Regions from separate parts of the Rheinheimera fenheensis genome, predicted to be linked through region 1. Evidence: riboswitches for the same ligand, from Rfam matches in the RefSeq annotation. Region 1 holds a riboswitch; the other holds the start of a gene.

Evidence for each region. Region 1 has a riboswitch for cyclic di-GMP ahead of ABGI61_RS08195 (Calx-beta domain-containing protein). Riboswitches for the same ligand answer to the same signal wherever they lie in the genome.
Region 2: it holds a riboswitch for cyclic di-GMP, as region 1 does, so the genes downstream of both, ABGI61_RS14765 (DUF3718 domain-containing protein) here and ABGI61_RS08195 (Calx-beta domain-containing protein) in region 1, are expected to answer to the same signal.

Annotation. Positions count from the first base shown of each region.
Region 1 is NZ_JBDPJM010000004.1:180,510-189,719, reverse strand. It holds gene ABGI61_RS08240 (alpha/beta fold hydrolase) at 1-745, opposite strand, end outside; gene ABGI61_RS08235 (TetR/AcrR family transcriptional regulator) at 888-1,502, shown strand; gene ABGI61_RS08230 (hypothetical protein) at 1,597-2,034, shown strand; gene ABGI61_RS08225 (GNAT family N-acetyltransferase) at 2,063-2,512, shown strand; gene umuC (translesion error-prone DNA polymerase V subunit UmuC) at 2,514-3,791, opposite strand; gene umuD (translesion error-prone DNA polymerase V autoproteolytic subunit) at 3,788-4,219, opposite strand; gene ABGI61_RS08210 (hypothetical protein) at 4,711-6,144, shown strand; gene ABGI61_RS08205 (helix-turn-helix domain-containing protein) at 6,283-6,567, shown strand; gene ABGI61_RS08200 (3'-5' exonuclease) at 6,564-7,082, opposite strand; cyclic di-GMP riboswitch class I at 7,174-7,260, shown strand; gene ABGI61_RS08195 (Calx-beta domain-containing protein) at 7,309-9,144, shown strand.
Region 2 is NZ_JBDPJM010000012.1:45,652-54,861, reverse strand. It holds gene ABGI61_RS14800 (FtsX-like permease family protein) at 1-229, shown strand, start outside; gene ABGI61_RS14795 (sigma-54-dependent transcriptional regulator) at 233-1,555, shown strand; gene ABGI61_RS14790 (sensor histidine kinase) at 1,644-2,879, shown strand; gene ABGI61_RS14785 (tetratricopeptide repeat protein) at 3,104-3,940, shown strand; gene ABGI61_RS14780 (DUF1840 family protein) at 3,941-4,261, opposite strand; gene glpK (glycerol kinase GlpK) at 4,350-5,846, shown strand; gene ABGI61_RS14770 (pyroglutamyl-peptidase I) at 5,893-6,528, shown strand; cyclic di-GMP riboswitch class I at 6,609-6,704, shown strand; gene ABGI61_RS14765 (DUF3718 domain-containing protein) at 6,823-7,194, shown strand; gene ABGI61_RS14760 (cation:proton antiporter domain-containing protein) at 7,263-8,813, opposite strand; gene ABGI61_RS14755 (MgtC/SapB family protein) at 8,867-9,210, opposite strand, start outside.

The sequences.
Region 1 (9,210 bases):
GCAGTGGGGTATGGCTTAGAGATGCCGACTTCGCCAGCTCAGCACTCTGTTGCCACAGCTGCATTTCGGTATAGGCGCTTAGCAGATGTTTGGGGCTGGATCCAAAGTAGCGCACAGCAAAGTGCGTGTTATCGGGTAATTCGCTGGCGAGTTGCCCGAGCGGATTTACCAATCGTACTATCCCAGTATAAGACAGGTAAGCTAAAGGCTTTAGTAAGTCATTAAACTGCTTTGCCTTTTGCACAAAGCTTTCGGGTAGAATTGCAAACTGATCCGGATGCGAGCCATCGACAAAAACAAGAGCATTTACGAGGTGTGGGTACTTTGCAGCAAAAGCTCTGACTACAATGGCTCCATAGGAATGACCTACCAAGGTAATATTGGATAAGCTCTCTCCTGCCTCTTTCAGAGCCTGATGCAAAGCCATCACAGCTGTTTCGGCATCAAGCGTTTCATGACTGTCAGACCAACCCAGGCCAGGTCTGTCGTAGCTGCACACCCGAAATTTCTTTGCCAAAGCAGGTTGCACCCAACTCCAGGTTTGACTCCAGCCTATAGCCCCTGCTTCCAGTACAATAAGAGGTGATGATGTGCTACCGGTGCAATTGACATGCAATCTGCCCGACGATGTTTGCACATAGCTGCCCGGAGTTTGGTAAACACGAGACATGTACAAGTTGCTGGCTAACTGAGCTAGTAAACCGAATAATGCAACAAGAGCAATAATCAAAATAATCTTTTTCATATTTTCACCATAAAACGAACTACCGTTCTATTTTATGGTTTGGATAATATTTGCGCAAGAGATTTTGTCGAATCTGTGAGCAGGCTGGACATAATCAATTTGAAAGAGTAAGTTCGCAGGCTATTTATCGGGAGGTTAGGATATGCCCAAAGTTACCCAGCAAGCATTAGACGCTCGAAAAGAGCAGATCCTATTTGCTGCTGCATCGTGTTTTAGTCGGTCTGGTTTTCATCGTACTACCATGCGTGACATTTTGCGCGAAGTTCAGTTAAGTGCGGGAGCCGTGTACAACTATTTTCCTAGTAAGGAGGCGATACTGCAGCAAATGGCTGAACGAGACTTGCAATCAGCCATTGAGTTATTAAAGCAGCTGTCTCCCGCTGATACTTTTGCTGTTATGCGGCTGTTAGAGTTAATGTTTGGTGACTTAGATCGTATTGTGACTTCGGGGGGGGCAACGTTAACAGTTACAGTGCTGGCTGAGGTCGCTACAAATACTGAGTTGCATCAGAAAATTATGCCATTCCGTCGTAAGCTAAAGCTTGAGGTAACTCAGTTTGTTCAAGCATATTGCTCTGCTCAAAACCTTAGCATTACAGAAAGCGATATAACCTTCATGGTAGATGCGTTATTTCAGCTGTTTAATGGTGCGATTTGTAGTGCTGCACTTAATGAGCATGTAAATACCAAGAAAATAGTGCATCTAGGTCAACAGCTGGTCAAATTGACGCTGGGTTCTAAAGCCGCTGGATTTTAGTTCTTACATTCTCTTACTGTATCTGTAATACCTGTTCCGGTTAACTTGACCATACCATTTCGCATATTTTTTATAAAAGCGACCGGAGCATAATATGGTTTCGCTACAACATATTCGGCAATCTCACTCCGTACCTGCAGTTAACACACATATACCGCACCAAGCTGCTACAGAGTCGGCTCTGGCAGAAGGAACTAAGGTATCGTTGACGTCCTGGTTATCCGATGAGGCTTCCTCAAACTATCCGGAAACTGTGCAGCAGTATCTTCACCAAGTTCAAAATGATCCCTCGATATCAGAGAAGGAAAAAAACGCACTGTTTTTTAATTTGGTATTGCGTCCGAAATCGGAAGCCAGAGCAGGCAATAACTTAGCCCAGCAAGTTATTAACCAGCAAGATAATGCTTCGTGGAAAAGTTACTTATCGAGTTTACAGTATCTATCTACCCTTAATTCGCATAATGACAGAGCGAATTATGAGCTGCATAGCAATCTGACTAAACATTACCAGACATTATCAAGCAAGCTTTGAGTACCATTTAATAGGGTTTGGAATATTTATGAAAGTTTACGTAAAAAGAGCTCTCGAGGGTGATGTTGCCAAGATTGCACCTTTGTTTAACGAATACCGAGTTTTTTATCGCCAAAAGAGCGACATAGCTATGGCAATCGACTTTCTCTCACAACGGCTACTTAATAACGAATCTGTAATCTTTGTTGCTGAAAACTATGAAGGATTAGCTGTTGGTTTTACCCAGTTGTATCCAAGCTTTTCCTCAATTTCCGCAAAAAGATCGTGGATATTAAACGATCTTTATGTCACACCTAACTCAAGGCGAATGGGGCTTGCCAGAAGACTGATGGAAGCTGCACGAAATTTGGCAGCAGTCACCAACGCAAAAGGGCTTTGCTTGCAGACTGAAATTGATAACACCACAGCGCAAGCGTTGTACGAGTCTTTGGGGTACAAGAGATTGAGTGATTCATACTTTTATTATTTAGCGCTATAAGTTATCTAGCCACTGGTAACTCTCGCCAGTTTGTTGTGTAAGCTGGCGAGAGTAGCTCGCGCTTCATTCCCCATTCTTGCCTAGTGCCTTGGCTGGCAAACCATAGGGTTTTGCTGTTTTTGCTATTAAGAATATCCATCAGCTGCATCAGTTTCTGGTCTGACTCCTTTACAACTAACGGCTCATCAAACAAGCTGGGCTGATAAACGCCAGGATCGTAGAAGTCGGCTAGCATTACTCCTGCTTTGGCATAGCGGTAACCGTTTAGCCATAGGCCATCCAATAGTTTCATTGCATGGGCAAGAAAGATTCGTGTGTCGCTACTTGGTGTGTCGAGTTCAATACTTTTGCTGGCGCTGTAGGGCGCATCTTTATCGCTAAACGGGCTGGTACGTAAGAATACCTTTAAGTGTTTTGCGGTTTGCTGCTCTTGGCGCAGCTTCTTGCAAGCCCGGCTAACGTATTCACTAATTGCCTCACGCATTTGCTGCTTATCGGTTATGCGTTCACCAAAGGCGCGGCTACTGACAATCTGCTTTTTAGTCGGTGCCATCTCTTCCAGCGCAATACAGCTTTCACCGTTCAGTTCTCGCACTGTGCGTTCAACTACAACAGAAAATTGCTGACGAATATACTCAGGGTCAGCATCAGCAAGTTGCAGTGCTGTATTAATACCCATCTGCTGTAATCGTTTAGTCAGCTTTCCGCCAATACCCCACACTTCATCTACCGGCAATAGGGCCAATAACTTACGCTGGCGCACTTTGTCAGTTATATCGACAACGCCACCTGTTTTCGGCCATGTTTTGGCTGCATGGTTAGCCATTTTTGCCAGTGTTTTGGTTGGTGCTATACCCACGCAGACGGTAATGCCCGTCCACTTCTGCACTACCTTTCGTATCTGCATGCCAAAGTCTGTAAGGCTCTGGTTAAAATCAACGCCGGTTAAATCCAGGAAAGATTCGTCGATGGAATACACCTCCACCCTTGGGGCAAGGCTTTCCAGAGTGTTCATTACCCGCTGCGACATATCAGCATAAAGGGCATAGTTAGAAGAGAATGCTACTACACCATGTTTCTGGATTAACTCACGCACCTGAAATACCGGCACACCCATCTTAATTCCGAGTTTCTTCGCTTCTTTCGACCGGGCGACCACGCAGCCATCATTATTAGATAACACAACGACCGGTTTGTCTGTTAGGTCAGGCCGAAACAGTTTTTCACAGCTGGCGTAGAAGTTATTACAGTCGACAAGGGCAAAAACAGGGTTAGTCATTTGCGCTTCATTTGCCGGATCACGTTTGTCACCACACCGAAGATATCCAACTCTTCGCCGTTGCGAGGCCTTATCGGTTTATAGGCTGGGTTGCGCGGTAGCAGCATTAATGACGGCCGGGTGCATAGCTCTTTAACGGTAAACTCTCCACCCACCGCTGCCACGACGATATCGCCATGCTCAGCATCAATAGAGCGGTCGACTACCAAAACGTCACCGTCATAAATACCGGCTTCTATCATCGAATCGCCTTCTACCCGAACGAAGAAGGTAGCATTAGGGTGACGGATGCACAGCTCGTTTAAATCTAATGTGCGCTCGACGTAATCCTGTGCAGGCGATGGGAAACCCGCTTTTACTTTGCTGACAAATAGTGGGATGGACATACGACCATTCACATAGGCGTTACCAATAAATACTATCGACATATCTGCCTACAAAAACTGTGCATATATACAGTATATCTGATTTATTTGGAGTGCCAATAAGACATTTTGAGCGTCCAATAATGAGGGAGCATGATGCTATGAATCGGAGGGGGCTTATCTAAATGCTCAAATGCGATCAATGCATAAATGGCTAATTAGTATTATTGATCCAGTACTGGATCAATGACGTGCTCTTAGGGGGGCAACATGGTCGGCATTTAGTGCCGGCCATTACGTGTTACTGCTGAATTCATAAATATAAACATGTTTTACATTTATTCGAATATGCCGTCTCAACTCTGTGAGTGGCATATGGAATTGACAGAAAAATTTTTGCAAATCTCTAGACGCGATTTGGCTTTGCCGGCAAAACAGCTCATTTTCAAAATGCAGCTTATTTCAACAATTACACCTTTACTGGATTGATTTACAGTGGTCTCTCAATTCAATTGAGAGTTTGAAACGCCACAGTAAACATAACGAGGTGTTAGGTGAAAAAAATTAAGATGCTGTTCAAAACTAAAAATTATGTTGGTTCTGAAATAGGTAATACGTTAAAGTCCTCACTCGCACACTCTTTTAGAGTTGTCGGACAAAGCGTTTCGGCAAAAGAGGAAGCTCTAAAGTGGGATGAGAGGTTGGTTACGGCCAATAGGGTTTATTTTGGTGAAAGCTTTTTAAGTAAATTGGATTTGCCTACTGGGAGCATTGAAGACTTTTCAGCTATCACGCTTAATGGCAAGAACGCTGAGATAGTTAATGCTATTGTCAGACATTATGCCAAGCCTGGTGACGCAAATGAGCGAAACAGAAAATTGGCGTCCGCAAAAAACTCACTGAAGAAAGCTTGTTTGGTTGTTTCTCCCGAAACTCGGTATGATGTTTCGGTATCGCTTGGAAAATACTTTAACGGAGATATAACACCACAACGCTTTAAGGAAATATTGCTCGCACTGCCATCAACGTGCAATGCAGCCCGTCTGATTACACAATTAGAGAGGTTTGAAGCTGCCAGGCGACAAATTAACTTCCCAAGCCAAAAAAGTACCATAGTACAAGAAGGGATCCTGACATTCCCACTCAAAGACCCAATATCAGAAGGATTCTCGAAATTATCTGGAGAATTGTCAGTCGATGACCTTATCAATTCAATTAAGAAGTTGTTGCATAACTATTTTGATGATTTTCCGATAATCGCGATTATCGGGCATGTCGATGAAGTGCGAATGCACGTTCACTATTTTATTGATGGTTGGTGTAATGGACGCCAGAAAGAGACCATTCCTCAAAAAGTCAGCAAAATGTTTCTTGATAAAGATATGCAACAATCCAATTCAACAAAGCAGCTAAGCCAGTCAAAGCTAGTCAATATTGGTGAAAACTTCCAAAGAAGTATTTATGGCTTTATAAACTTTGATTTATTACAAGAAAGAGGTCTTGTAGCCAAAATATCTCCAGAGCATGAGCGAAAAAGTGAAGCTGCCAAACATCGAAATGCAGACGCCAGGAAACCTATCAATATGCGGCATTATCAGCGCATTAACGAATTGATACGCGAAAAGGAGCGTGAGCTTGAAACGTTAGAGCAAGAAATTGAGCTTAAAAATAAGCAGAAAGCTTATCAGGACTATCAAATGGCAGGAATGGTAGAGAAACAAAAGGAGCTCGCTTTGCTGATTCGAGAACAGGACGAAATAGTAGCGTACTATACTGGTGAAAAACTTCAGGATTTTATTTGCCAACTCAGGGATGCGTTTAAGTTAGCGCCACAATTGACATTCACAACCGACGTTAATCAGCTCATAGAAATACTTACTGAAAAATACCCGTTACTGAAGCGCGATTTTTGGCGGGCGATGCTTACTATTGGCCTCACAGGTCACTCAGCCAACAGATGGCTTCAAGCAAAAAATATAACCCCATAGCCAAATGTGTAGCTAAAATATCTCCAATAGATATTTGAAGAAGTGGATATAGAATGCCGCTAAATCTAAGTAATACTTAACAAAAACCGTAGCATATTCTAAGAAAATCTTAGGCACCTTTGTAGCTCTGGTGCCTAAATGTCTGATAAAAAAAGTATTCCACTACCCAGGAGACTGAAAGCTGCCAGGCAAGCCGCGAAAATGACGCAAGAAGCTCTTGGAATCGCTGCTGGCTTGGATGAACATGTTGCGAGTGCCAGGATGAGCCAATATGAAAATGCCATTCATACACCCGACTATCATTTCGTGAGAAAACTAGCCTCAATTCTGCAGATCCCCACAGCATATTTTTATTGCGAGGAAGAAAAGTTAGCAGAATTAATACTCTCTTTTGGTGTTGAAGAGAGCGAGAAAAATTCTTAGTTTTCTTTGAAAAATAGCAGTGCTAAATTTTTTGCATCATCTAAAGCTGAGTGGGGCCTGCCGAGCGGGGCTACGCCACTAATTTTAAGTGCAGTCTGTAGGCCCACTCGTTTAATCCGTCTCTGTTTGCAGTAAGTTTTTTTAAAATCCTGATATAAGTTTTCAGTTAAAGGAAACGGCGCTTGTGCTGAAATGCACTCTCTTTTTAACATGTCAAAGTCGCTCTTACCCCAGGAAATAATATGCTCAGGATTATTCTGATTGATAAAGTCAGATAGGCTTTGGGCAACAGTATCAATGCCCGGGGCAGATAAAAGTTGCTCAGCAGTAATGCCAGTTAACGCTGTGCAAAATGAGGTCAACTCGAACGGAGTCATAGGTCGTACATACGAATGGAAGGCTGATTCGATTACACCAGCAACACAATATACTGCAGCAATCTCAATGATTTGATAAGGGTAATCCCGCACACCCTCGTCGCATGTGAGTTCTAAATCTAACGCAATAAAATTCATAACCACCCGACTGCTACTTTAGTTTCTAGTTTAACCAAATTCATGAATATTTTGATCTTTAAAACTTGATTAAAATCTAAGTATAACTTAGATTTGGCAGTGGCACGACAGTTGAAAAACTGTACACGCAAAGCTATGGGCCTAATGGTAATACACCTAAGGTTGCCAGGCTGCACCTTTCAAGTTGTGCACCACTTTGCGTTTAATCTGAAATTGGGAAATCCATATGCAAAGAACGCACAAATTCAAGACCTCATTACTGTTATTAAGCATGGCTATGGCTGGTAACACCTTTGCTGAGACACATAACCACACACTGCAGTGTGGGCATTACGAAATTGGTAATCCGGTATTAGAGCGTTTGGCTCAAAAGCGCTTGCATATCGCCACACAGAACAAGGCTGCTCCATTTACTGATGGTGCAGTTCGCGCAATGGCGGTTGAATCCACTAACATTGTCGATCTGATGGTCTATGTACACCCTACATACATTGAAGATTTGTCTACTGCAATTCGATTCGATGAAAATGGCAAGCCAATCGAAAATGGCGCTCAGTTCATGCACAGCATGATTCAAGAGCAGATTGATAAGGTGAACGAAGCGTTCGTTACAAACAACGTAGATGCGCTGTACCGGGTTGGCTATATCCATGTGCTGAACTCTGAGTTGCCAGCATTAGGTGATACAGATGCGTTCTATGATGAATTTGGTGATATTTCAGAATGTGCTTCAGGGCAAGCTAATGTGGCTTTGCTGGAAAAGTGTCAAACAGCCGTATATCAAACAGCTAATAGTCTATATACGCAAATGGGTGCTGATACATTCCACTTTATTCGTAGCGCTCGCGATAACGGCACAAATGTCGTAGGCTTGGCCGGATTCTTTGGTGGTTCTGCTTTCTACGATAACTACGTAACAGTTATGAGTGATTTTATCGCTAACGGCGACGATCAGGCCAACATCGACAACTATTTAGCACTTTATGCTAAAACAACTGTTCATGAAGTTGGCCATGTATTAGCTGCTAATCACCCTAATGAAGATACCGAGGGTAAAGGCCATCAGGCTCATAGCTGTGGGACGATTGGCGCAGGTTCGGCCATTAAGAAACAAACCGTAATGGCGTTTGGTGATACGCATATGTTTTTCTCCGATCCACAAGTAACTGTTGATGGTGAAACCTGTGGTATTGCAGGTGTTGCTGATAACTCAGATGCGGTTCGTACCTATGCTCCACTTTTGGCTGCGGCAAGTGATAAAGTTGCTGTTAGTTCGGCCTACGAGTTTACTCAGGCTTCTATGACCGTTGATTCAGGCTCAGGCGTTCAAACAATTCGTTTACAGCGCACTGGTGATTTAACTCAGCCTGCTTCTGTAGCATTGATGGCTGTTGATAATACGGCGTGGGAACAACGTGATTTTACTTTCGGCTGGAAAGAAGCCGTATTTGCTGCAGGCGCTGCGTATGCTGATGTAGATTTCACCGTACTTGAACGCAGTGGTACTCATGCTGATTCAGATTTTGCCGTTAAAATGATGTATAGCACTGCTGGCGAAGTAAGTCTTTCGCAGATGGTGGTAAATATCGAGTCAACCGATTTGCCAATGGTGGGCTCTGTAACATTGCAGCCAGCGACTTATTCGGTAGCTGAAAACGCTGGTAGTGTAACTATTACCCTGAATCGTGTTGATGGTACTGATGGTGAGGCAATTGTAAATATTGTAACTCGTAACCAAACCGCAATCGCCGGTACAGATTTTACAGCACTAAACACAACTGTGACCTTTACTGATGGTCAGGAATCGGCAACGGTAACCGTTAACGTAACTAACAACAGTACATACCAAGGCTCACGCACTTTTGCAGTAGATATTACGTCGGTAACTACAGGTTTAGAAATCAGTAATCCCACTGCGACTGTTACTATCACTGATGATGAAACCCCGCCAGCTTCAGGTGGTGGTGACTCGGATAGCGGTTCAAGTGGTGGCTCTATGGGATTGTTCCTGGGGTTAGCACTGTATTGTGTTGCTTTACGCAAACGAGTATTAACATGCTAAAATGGCATAATTGAATTCGTTTCACAAAGCCAGCCATGAATAGAGCTGGCTTTATTATTTTTTAGG
Region 2 (9,210 bases), on a different contig from region 1:
GGTGTTCAGCGAAAGCTGGTTTACCACAGCAGTGGGTGGCTTGCTTGGCTCACTGGCCAGTTACCTGCTGCAACAGCAACTGGCAAAGGTCATTACACTGCCTGCACTGCCGCTGTGGTTGCCGGTTATTGCTGCCATGCTGCTACTACTTTGTGTCACTGTTGCGACATGGTATCCTGCGGCCATTGCCACCCGGGTATCACCGGCCACTGCCACTAAAGCCTTATAAATTATGCTGAAATTATTGGTGATTGACGATAATCAACCGATTTGCCAGGCACTGCAAACCCTGTTTGCGCTGCAAGGCTACGAGGTGCTATGCGCCAGCTCGCCACAGCAGGCCTGGCAGCTGTTGGCAGCACACCAGATTGAGCTGATTTTGCAGGATATGAACTTCAGCACCGGCCAGATGCAAGGAGAGCAGGGTAAAACCTTGTTTTACCAGCTACGCCAGCAGTATCCGGCTATTCCTATTGTACTGATGACTGCCTGGACTCAGCTGGAAATGGTGGTCGAGTTGGTAAAAGCCGGCGCTACTGACTACATTGCCAAACCCTGGGATGATCAGCGTCTGCTGCTTACCGTAGCCAATGCGCTAAAGCTGCAACAACTGACGCTGCAGCAGCAAAAGGCCGAGCAGGCACGCCATAACAGCTTTGCCGGTAAAGACTTATGCGGCCTGGTATTTGCCAGCAGCCAGATGCAACAGCTGTTACAGATGGCGCTGCAACTGGCGCCGTCAAACGCCGCGGTGCTGATCACCGGCCCCAATGGGGCCGGCAAAGAAGGCATTGCCAATGTACTGCATGCCAATTCCAAACGGCGCGATAAAGCCTTTATCAAGCTGAATATGGGCGCGCTGCCCAGCGATTTAATGGAAGCTGAGCTGTTTGGTGCCGAAGCCGGTGCCTATAGCGGCGCCACTAAAACCCGTATTGGCCGCTTTGAGGCCGCCGATGGCGGCAGTCTGTTTTTAGATGAAATTGGCAATTTGTCACTGGCCGGTCAGGCCAAGTTACTGCGTGTACTGCAAACCGGCGAGTTCGAGCGCTTAGGCTCAAGTGTCACGCGCAAAGTGGATGTTCGGCTTATCAGTGCCACCAACACCGATTTAACGGCGGCTATAGGCCGCGGCGAATTTCGCCAGGATTTATACTACCGCATTAATGTGGTGCAGCTGGCACTGCCGGCACTGGCAGAGCGTAAAGACGACATTTTGCCACTGGCACGGCTGTTTTTAGCCGGTAAAAAAGCCCTAAGCCGAGAGGCTGAGCAGCTACTGCAAAGCTACAACTGGCCGGGCAATGTGCGCGAGCTGCAAAATGTCTGTCAGCGCGCTTTACTGTTAAGTAGCAGCAGCGAGATCACCGCTCAGGATCTGGGCTTACCAGAAAGTGCCGGTAGCAAGCGGGCACTGGATGATATTGATCGCGCAGCACTGGAGCTGGCGCTGCAGCAAGCCGGCGGCGTGGTCTCCCGCGCGGCAAAGCAGCTGGGCATTAGCCGCCAGGCCTTGTACCGACGCATGGAGTATTACGGCATTGCCGCGCCTTAACCGCAAATACGTTGCCACAGCACTGCGCCTAGGCAGCCGACGGCGGCTTGACCTTGTATGTCTGGCGCTATCTCTGCTACTGCTTTTATTGCAGCAGTTTTACAGGCCGGACTGGCGCCTCAGTGCCGTTATTATTGCTGCCGGCATTGTGCTGGCGTTGTTACAACGGTGGGCAATAGCGCCGCTATGGCGCGAAGTGGACGCCGTTAACCTGCATGCACAAAACCTACAGGATGGCAGCTTTAATACCAGCGCCAATCAGCTTGTTGTGCATGAGTTAGGCGCGCTGGCAGGCAGTTTAAACCTGATGTCAGCCCAGCTGCGCAAAGAGCGGGCCACGCTGTACCAGCGCGAATTACTGCTGGACACGGTGTTACAAAGCAGCCCCAGTGCGCTGCTACTGACCGACCGGCAAGATATTATCCTGATGAGTAACCCGGCAGCGCGCCAATTGCTGAGCCAGGGTAAAGCCTTCGACGGCGCCAAGCTTAACACTGTACTTAGCGCCCATCCGCTATTGGCACAGGCTATAACCGCCAAACAGCAGGGCCTGCTGCATTTACCCGATAACAGCATCTGGCATTTCTCGCTTAGTCAGTTTCAGTTAAATCTGCAGCAACATCAGCTGATTTTGCTAAAGCCAATGACACGGGAAATTAAGCGTGAAGAGCTGAACGCGTGGAAAAAATTGCTAAGAGTCATAGGCCACGAGCTGAATAATACGCTAGCGCCACTGTCATCGCTGGCATTTAGCGGTGAGCAGCGCGCCAGAGCCTTACAACAAAACGAACTGGCAGGCCTGTTTAGCACCCTAAGTGAACGCAGCCAGGCACTTAACCACTTTGTTCAGGGCTATATTCAGTTCGCCAAACTACCCCGCCCCAGCCTTAGCCCGGTTAACTGGCCCAGGCTGGTTAACCAACTGCAGGATCTATACGAGTTTGAGCTGAGCGGCGACTTGCCCGTACGCGTGTGGCAAGCCGATGCACAGCAGCTACAGCAGGCACTGCTGAATATTATTAAAAATGCGCATGAGTCTGGCTCAGCGCCACATCTTATCCGCCTGAGCTTTAGCGAACTGGCCACCGAGCTGTTAATCAGTGTGCGCGATAATGGCGGCGGCATGAGCGATGAGCAGCTGCAACATGCGCTGGTGCCGTTTTACACCAGCAAAACCAGTGGTTCAGGTATAGGCTTAAGTTTATGCCGCGACATTATTGAAGCACACGGCGGTAGTATCCAACTAAGTAATATCCGGCTTGGTACTACCCCAATTGGACTTCAAGTGCAGCTTAGCCTGCCGATGCGGCCAGAGCATCCCTAGTTTTGCTAGTTGTATATTAGTTTAGCAACAGGCAATATAGCCCTGTCGTAATATATTGGCAGGTTATTATGTGGTTAACTGCGCGAAGTCTGGGTGTTTTTCTGATTGTTGGCAGTATTGCCCAACCAACAATCAGCGCAGAGCATCTAAGTGATCATGAACTATTCTGTCAAAATCAGCCATCTCATGACCCTACAACGCTAAGCCAAAACCCAGCTGGCTGCTTGACGCATATTGAACAATCGTTGGCGTTATTGCCGGCAAATTCTGCCGCCTGGTACAAAATAAAATCCTACCAGTTAGATTATTACTTTGATAACCGCCACTTTGATGCCCTGCTTGCTGAGACCTCTGCCTTGCTGCAGCAGCCAACACGGCCCGATGTGTTTTTGCTGCAACTTTACTTTTACCATGCCAAATGCTTGTTCTGGTTTAAACGGCCAGATGACGCCAGGCATTTTGCCAACCTGGCGGTAGAAAAACTTGAAGGGGTATTTGACAATTTTGGATCGCCACTGCGTTTGGTCGAGCTGGCCAATTTGTATTACACCCTGAATGATCCGGCGCAAGCGTTTAAACTGCTGGCATTAGCGGAGCAGCAATACGGCAAAAGTCGTAACCCGCTATTTTGGTTTGAGCTTTATTCAAACCAGGCGCTGATAAAACATCAATGGCAGGAGTTAGCCGCGGCAGAATCTCTTCGTGCTAAGGCCTTGGAGGCAGCCCTTAGCATAGGCCACAAAGGTAAGCTTATCATTGCTTTTGGCAATTTAGCCCGCACCCAACAGTTACAACAAAACTTTAAGGCTGCTTATCAAAATTACCTGCAGTCTCTGCAGTATTTTACCCCTGGTCAGGACGATAACCATTTTGCCATTTATCAGCTTCGATTGGCTGAAATCAGCTGGCAGGATGGCCACCACCACCGCGCGGCAGAGCATTTAAAGCAGGTCAATGACAGCGTGCTAGGTGAGTATCACCTGGCGCTGTATCAAAAACTGATGAGCACCCCGGAGCTAATGGTGGTTATGCAACAAGATACTCATCCATCTCCACACTGATTATTGCCACAGCACCGGGCAGTGTTTTTTCGCCGCTTTTTCCAGTAACTGTAATAAAGGCTGCGCCCGCACCGTTAGCGCAATGCTGCGCTTTTGCGCAGCGTCCTGATGTATATCGTCGTCGATGGCCGATTCTGGTTGTTGGCGAGCAACATACTGCGCCAGTGCAGCGCGCAGCGCTTCAAGCGCAAGGGCGACATCCTCAGCGTATAAAGCGGAAGGCACTTTATCATCACGCCCCATCATATTAAGAAGTTTTAAGGCCACATCTGCAGTGTAGACAATATCTCCACTCGCTTTACTTTTGAAAGTGACAATCATTCTGCGCTCCTCGTACCGGCTATAGGCAGCCTGTCTATTTACTGCTAGGCTGAGCAATTGTCTAAGCATAACGTTAAAAGTCACCGTCATGTCAAAATATCTGCTCGCTATCGATCAGGGCACCACCTCCAGCCGCGCTATAGTGTATAACCGCCAACTTGAGGTGGTGGCACAAGCGCAGCAGGAAATTAACTTGTATTACCCCAAGCCTGGTTGGGTAGAACAAGACCCCGAACAGCTGTGGCAAAGTGTGGTCAGCTGCATCCGTCAGGCGCTTAAGCAAGCTGCATTGAGTGCCGCTGATATTGCCGCTTTAGGCATCACCAATCAGCGGGAAACGACCCTTTTATGGCATAAAGACACTGGCAACTGCGTATATCCGGCCATTGTCTGGCAAGACAGGCGAAGCGCTGATTATTGTCAACAGTTAAAAATCAGCGGCCAGGAGCCGCTGCTACAGCAAAAAACCGGCTTGTTGGCCGACCCCTATTTCTCGGCCACCAAGCTTCGCTGGCTGCTGGACAATGTTGCTGGCGCACGCCAGCAAGCAGAGCGTGGCGAGCTGTGTTTTGGTACCGTCGACAGCTATCTGCTGTGGCGCCTGACCGGCGGTAACGTGCATGCCACTGATGCCAGCAACGCCAGCCGCACCCTGCTATTTAACCTGCAACAGCATGATTGGGATAACGAGCTGTTAACGCTGTTTAATATCCCGCGGCAGCTGCTGCCGGAAATAAAGGATAATGCCAGCCTGTTTGGCTACTCCACTACTGACCTGTTCGGCACTGCCATACCGGTATTAAGTATGATTGGCGACCAACAGGCAGCGTTGTTGGGCCAGGCCTGCACCGCGCCGGGCATGAGTAAAAGCACCTATGGCACTGGCTGCTTTACGGTGGTCAATACTGGTAATAAGGTGTTACGTAGCCAGCATAAACTATTAAGCACCCTGGCCTGGCAACTGAACGGCCAGGCGACCTATGCCCTGGAAGGCAGCATTTTTATGGCCGGCGCCACCGTGCAGTGGCTGCGCGACAAGCTGGGCGTGATACAAAAGGCCAGTGACACAGAACACCTGGCCAGCCAAAGCCATTACCAGCAGTCGGAACTGTTGATCCCGGCCTTTACCGGCCTGGGGGCACCCTATTGGCAGCCTGAGGTAAAAGCGGCACTGCTTGGCATGACCCGCGACAGCGGTGCGCCACAACTTTGTGCTGCCGCACTATTAAGCGTGGCCTATCAAAGCCAGGATTTACTGCAGGCTATGCAAAGTGATGGCATTAATATTATCCAGCTGCGGGTTGATGGTGGCATGACGGTAAACCAATGGTTTTTGCATGCGCTAGCCGATATCTGCCAGCTTAAGGTTGAACCTGCTGCCAACAGTGACGCCACTGCACTGGGCGCCGCCTTTTTGGCGGCATTGCAGCTGGGTTGGTTTACTAAACTAACGGACATCAGCCAGGCATGGCGCGCTGGCCAGACGCTGTCGCCACAACTTAGCCATGATAGCGCACAGCAGTTGCAGCAGCGCTGGCAGCGCGCAGTGTCATCGCTACTGGCGCTGGATCTGGCAATACAATAACGGCTGTAGTATGTTAACAGCGCTAAGCTGAAGGAGCAGAACGCCGATGCGTACCATACTACTTGCCGTGTTGGATGCGGCCAGCCCACAGGATAAGCACACCTTATTTAATGCGTTAACACCGCTGGTGCAGACCGGCAGCACTGACGGCTATCAGCTGCAGTTAGCTACACTGCCTTATGCATTTAAACGCAGTTTGGTGGCGCTTGAGCAGCTGATTACCCAGCATAAACCGGCGGTACTGTTGCTGCTGGCACAAGATGCGACACAAACACAAATCAGCCTGGAAAAGGTTGCGCTAAATATTAACCACTGCCTAAGCCCGGATCAGGATAACCAGACTGCCAAAGACAGCCTGACCGCACAGCATGGCCCGGCTGCTTACTTTAGCAACCTGCCGCTGGCAGCACTCGTCAGTTCCCTGCAACAGCAACAGATCCCAGCTCAGCTGTCTTACCATGCCGGTACCGGCGTAGCCAACCATGCCTATTATGGTTTAATGCACTATATCAAACATCAGAACACTAACTTACAGGGTGCTCTGCTAAAACTGCCATTACTGCCAAAACAAGCTTGCCGCGTTGCCGGTGCTGCCAGCATTAGCGCGAGGCTTACCTGCGAGGCGCTAACACTGGTTACCCAGCAATGCGCTAGCAGCACTGCCGCCATCAGGGCTGTTTAGCTAAGCGATTAAAGTTAATATTATATTTGTTTTGCTGGAAATTTCGCTTGCATAAAAATTAAGCGCTTATTAGAATGCGCACGCTCGAAAGGCAAGTCACCCGAAAGGGTGAACACGCAAAGCTTCAGGTCTAAGGTTGTCAGTAAGCTGACTTCTACGATAGCTGGGCTGCCGTCGCTAAGTGCGATGTTTATTCTGCTCTGTCAGAGTTAAACGACATGCCTTATGTCCTTTCGTGTTTTGCAACAAGTGTTGCACTGATGATTGAACCTTAACTCATTTTGGAGCTTGAATATGAAAGCAAAATTATTGACTTTAGCCGCTGTTATCGCATCTACTTCATTTATCAGTGCTCCGGTTGCTGCCGACGACCAGTTAGCCATGTCTATCTGCTCTTACGTTGCGGCAGATAACAAGAACAATCTGCGTAAAGCCTTATCAGACAACCGTTTACGCCTGCGTAACGTGTACGATGGTATCGTATGTGACGGTTTACCACTGGTTCGCCACGCTATCAAGCACAACGCTGCAGACGCTGCCAGCTTTATTATCAGCCAGTTACCAGGCAGCCAGGTAGCCGCTTCAGGTGATATCGAGTGGGCCAACAGCAATGGTTTTGCCAGCTCGCCAATCATCAACGCTATCAAAGAGCGTAGCGCCAGCTAATATATTGATATTCTTAAAAAAGGCGCTTTTATAGCGCCTTTTTTTATTTAAGCTGCAAATTGCTATAACTACGCCTTTAAGCTAAAACAATGCTGTTTTACGTGTTCGGCAATACCCACCCCTGCCTCAGACATGGTCAAATAGGTTTGATCGGCTCCAGCCTCGATAATGTCACGCGCCTCATCATTGTGCATGCTGTGCGACACGATAAACCCGCTAAAACCCGCCGCTCTTAGCTTTTTCGCCGCGATCATTTTCGCTTCAACATCATTCATACTCAGAATAACCGCTTCAACCTTGCCAAAATCCAGCCCTTGCCAAAACACCTGATCTTCGGCATCCGCATAGAAAATATTAATGCCCTTCTTCTGGTGCTGTGCCACTTTGGCCGGATCCGAGTCCATGGCAATAATCTTGCGGCTATTTGCCAGGTAGTTATAGGCAGCAGTGCCCGTACGACCCATACCCATAATTAGTACGTCAGCATCGCCTAGGGATACTGGCTGCTCGTCCGGGTGATGAATGTTACGCTCAAATTTAAGCAGCCGATTACAGAGTTTATCGTACAAGGGGTGCGCCATGCGGTTAAGCGGCGCAGAGATAACAAACGACAGTGCCACGGTAAGTGCCAGTGGAATTAGCCACTCCGGTAACACTACACTGGCTACAATCAAACCAAACTCGCTGTAATTGGTTAAACTAATGCTGGCTAAAAACGCGCTTCGGGCACGCAGTTTAAACATAATAAGCAGCAGGAAAAACAGTATCGCTTTGACAGGCAGCAACAACGACATCACGCAGGCAAATAGCCAAGCGTTGGCATCCGGTAAACCGTCGATACCAATCTGCAAGAAAAAGCCAACCAGAAAGAACTCTTTAATACTCCACAGCGATTTTGACAGCTCACCAGCTCTAGGGTGTTTCGCCAGAATAGCACCAAACACCAGCGCGCCAAGCTCTGAGCTTAAACCCACCATTTCAAAGCCTTTACCACCAATCACCAGAGCCAACAATAAGCCAAACAGAATCAATAAATCTTCATGGCCACTGGCATCAAGCAACTTGTATAACAAAGGTCTGAGCAACGGCAAAGCAAACACCAGCAATGCCCAGGGGGATGGTGTAGTGCCGTTGGCCAGACTCATTACCAGCAATGCCAGCAAATCCTGTACGATCAGAATACCTATCGCCACCCGGCCATGAAAGGCGCGGATCTCACGTTTGCCTTCTAGTACTTTGGCTGCCAGTACAGTACTAGAGAATGCGAGCGCCACAGCCAGCATTAACGCCTGATACCAGCTAACATCGAAAATAAACAGCACCGCAGGTAGGGTAAGAATAATTGATAACGCAAAATGTAAGGTGCTGCCACCCAGCACCTCTGGCTTGCCCAAGCTTCGAACATTCAGCTTCAAACCAACGGTAAACAGCAGCAGTAACACACCTAAGTGGGCGACATGATGAATTATAGAAGGTCCTTCTGCCGGTAAATCTAAATCAGCAGCCGTTGCAGAGATAACAAACCCCGCCAATAAGTACCCTACTAAAGGTGGCAAGCCAATCGCTCGTACCAATAACCCTAAAGAGAAAGCAAACCCTATCCAAACCGCTTCAAGCATCCGTTAATTCCAGTTTTTTAGTTGTAAGTCTTTGTTTTATAAATTCAACGCAATTAGTGTGGATCATCTATATCTGGTTTTGAAGCAACATCTTGATCCTCTTTTCGCCGGCCAAACAAACTCCCATTTGCCCGGTGTAGCCATTCATTGTAGGTGCGGTGCACACCACGACGCATCGCCGATGATGAGTTTTCCAAAATATCGATACCCACCAGCACCGCCACGACCATAACAGATAATTTGATCGCGACGAGATCCTGACCAATGCCAATACATACGCCAATAGCCGCCAGCACCCATATCGTTGCCGCAGAGGTAACACCAATCACCATGCCATCACGCGCTAACATTACACCAGCACCCAAAAAGCCCACGCCGGTAATTACCTGGCCAATAA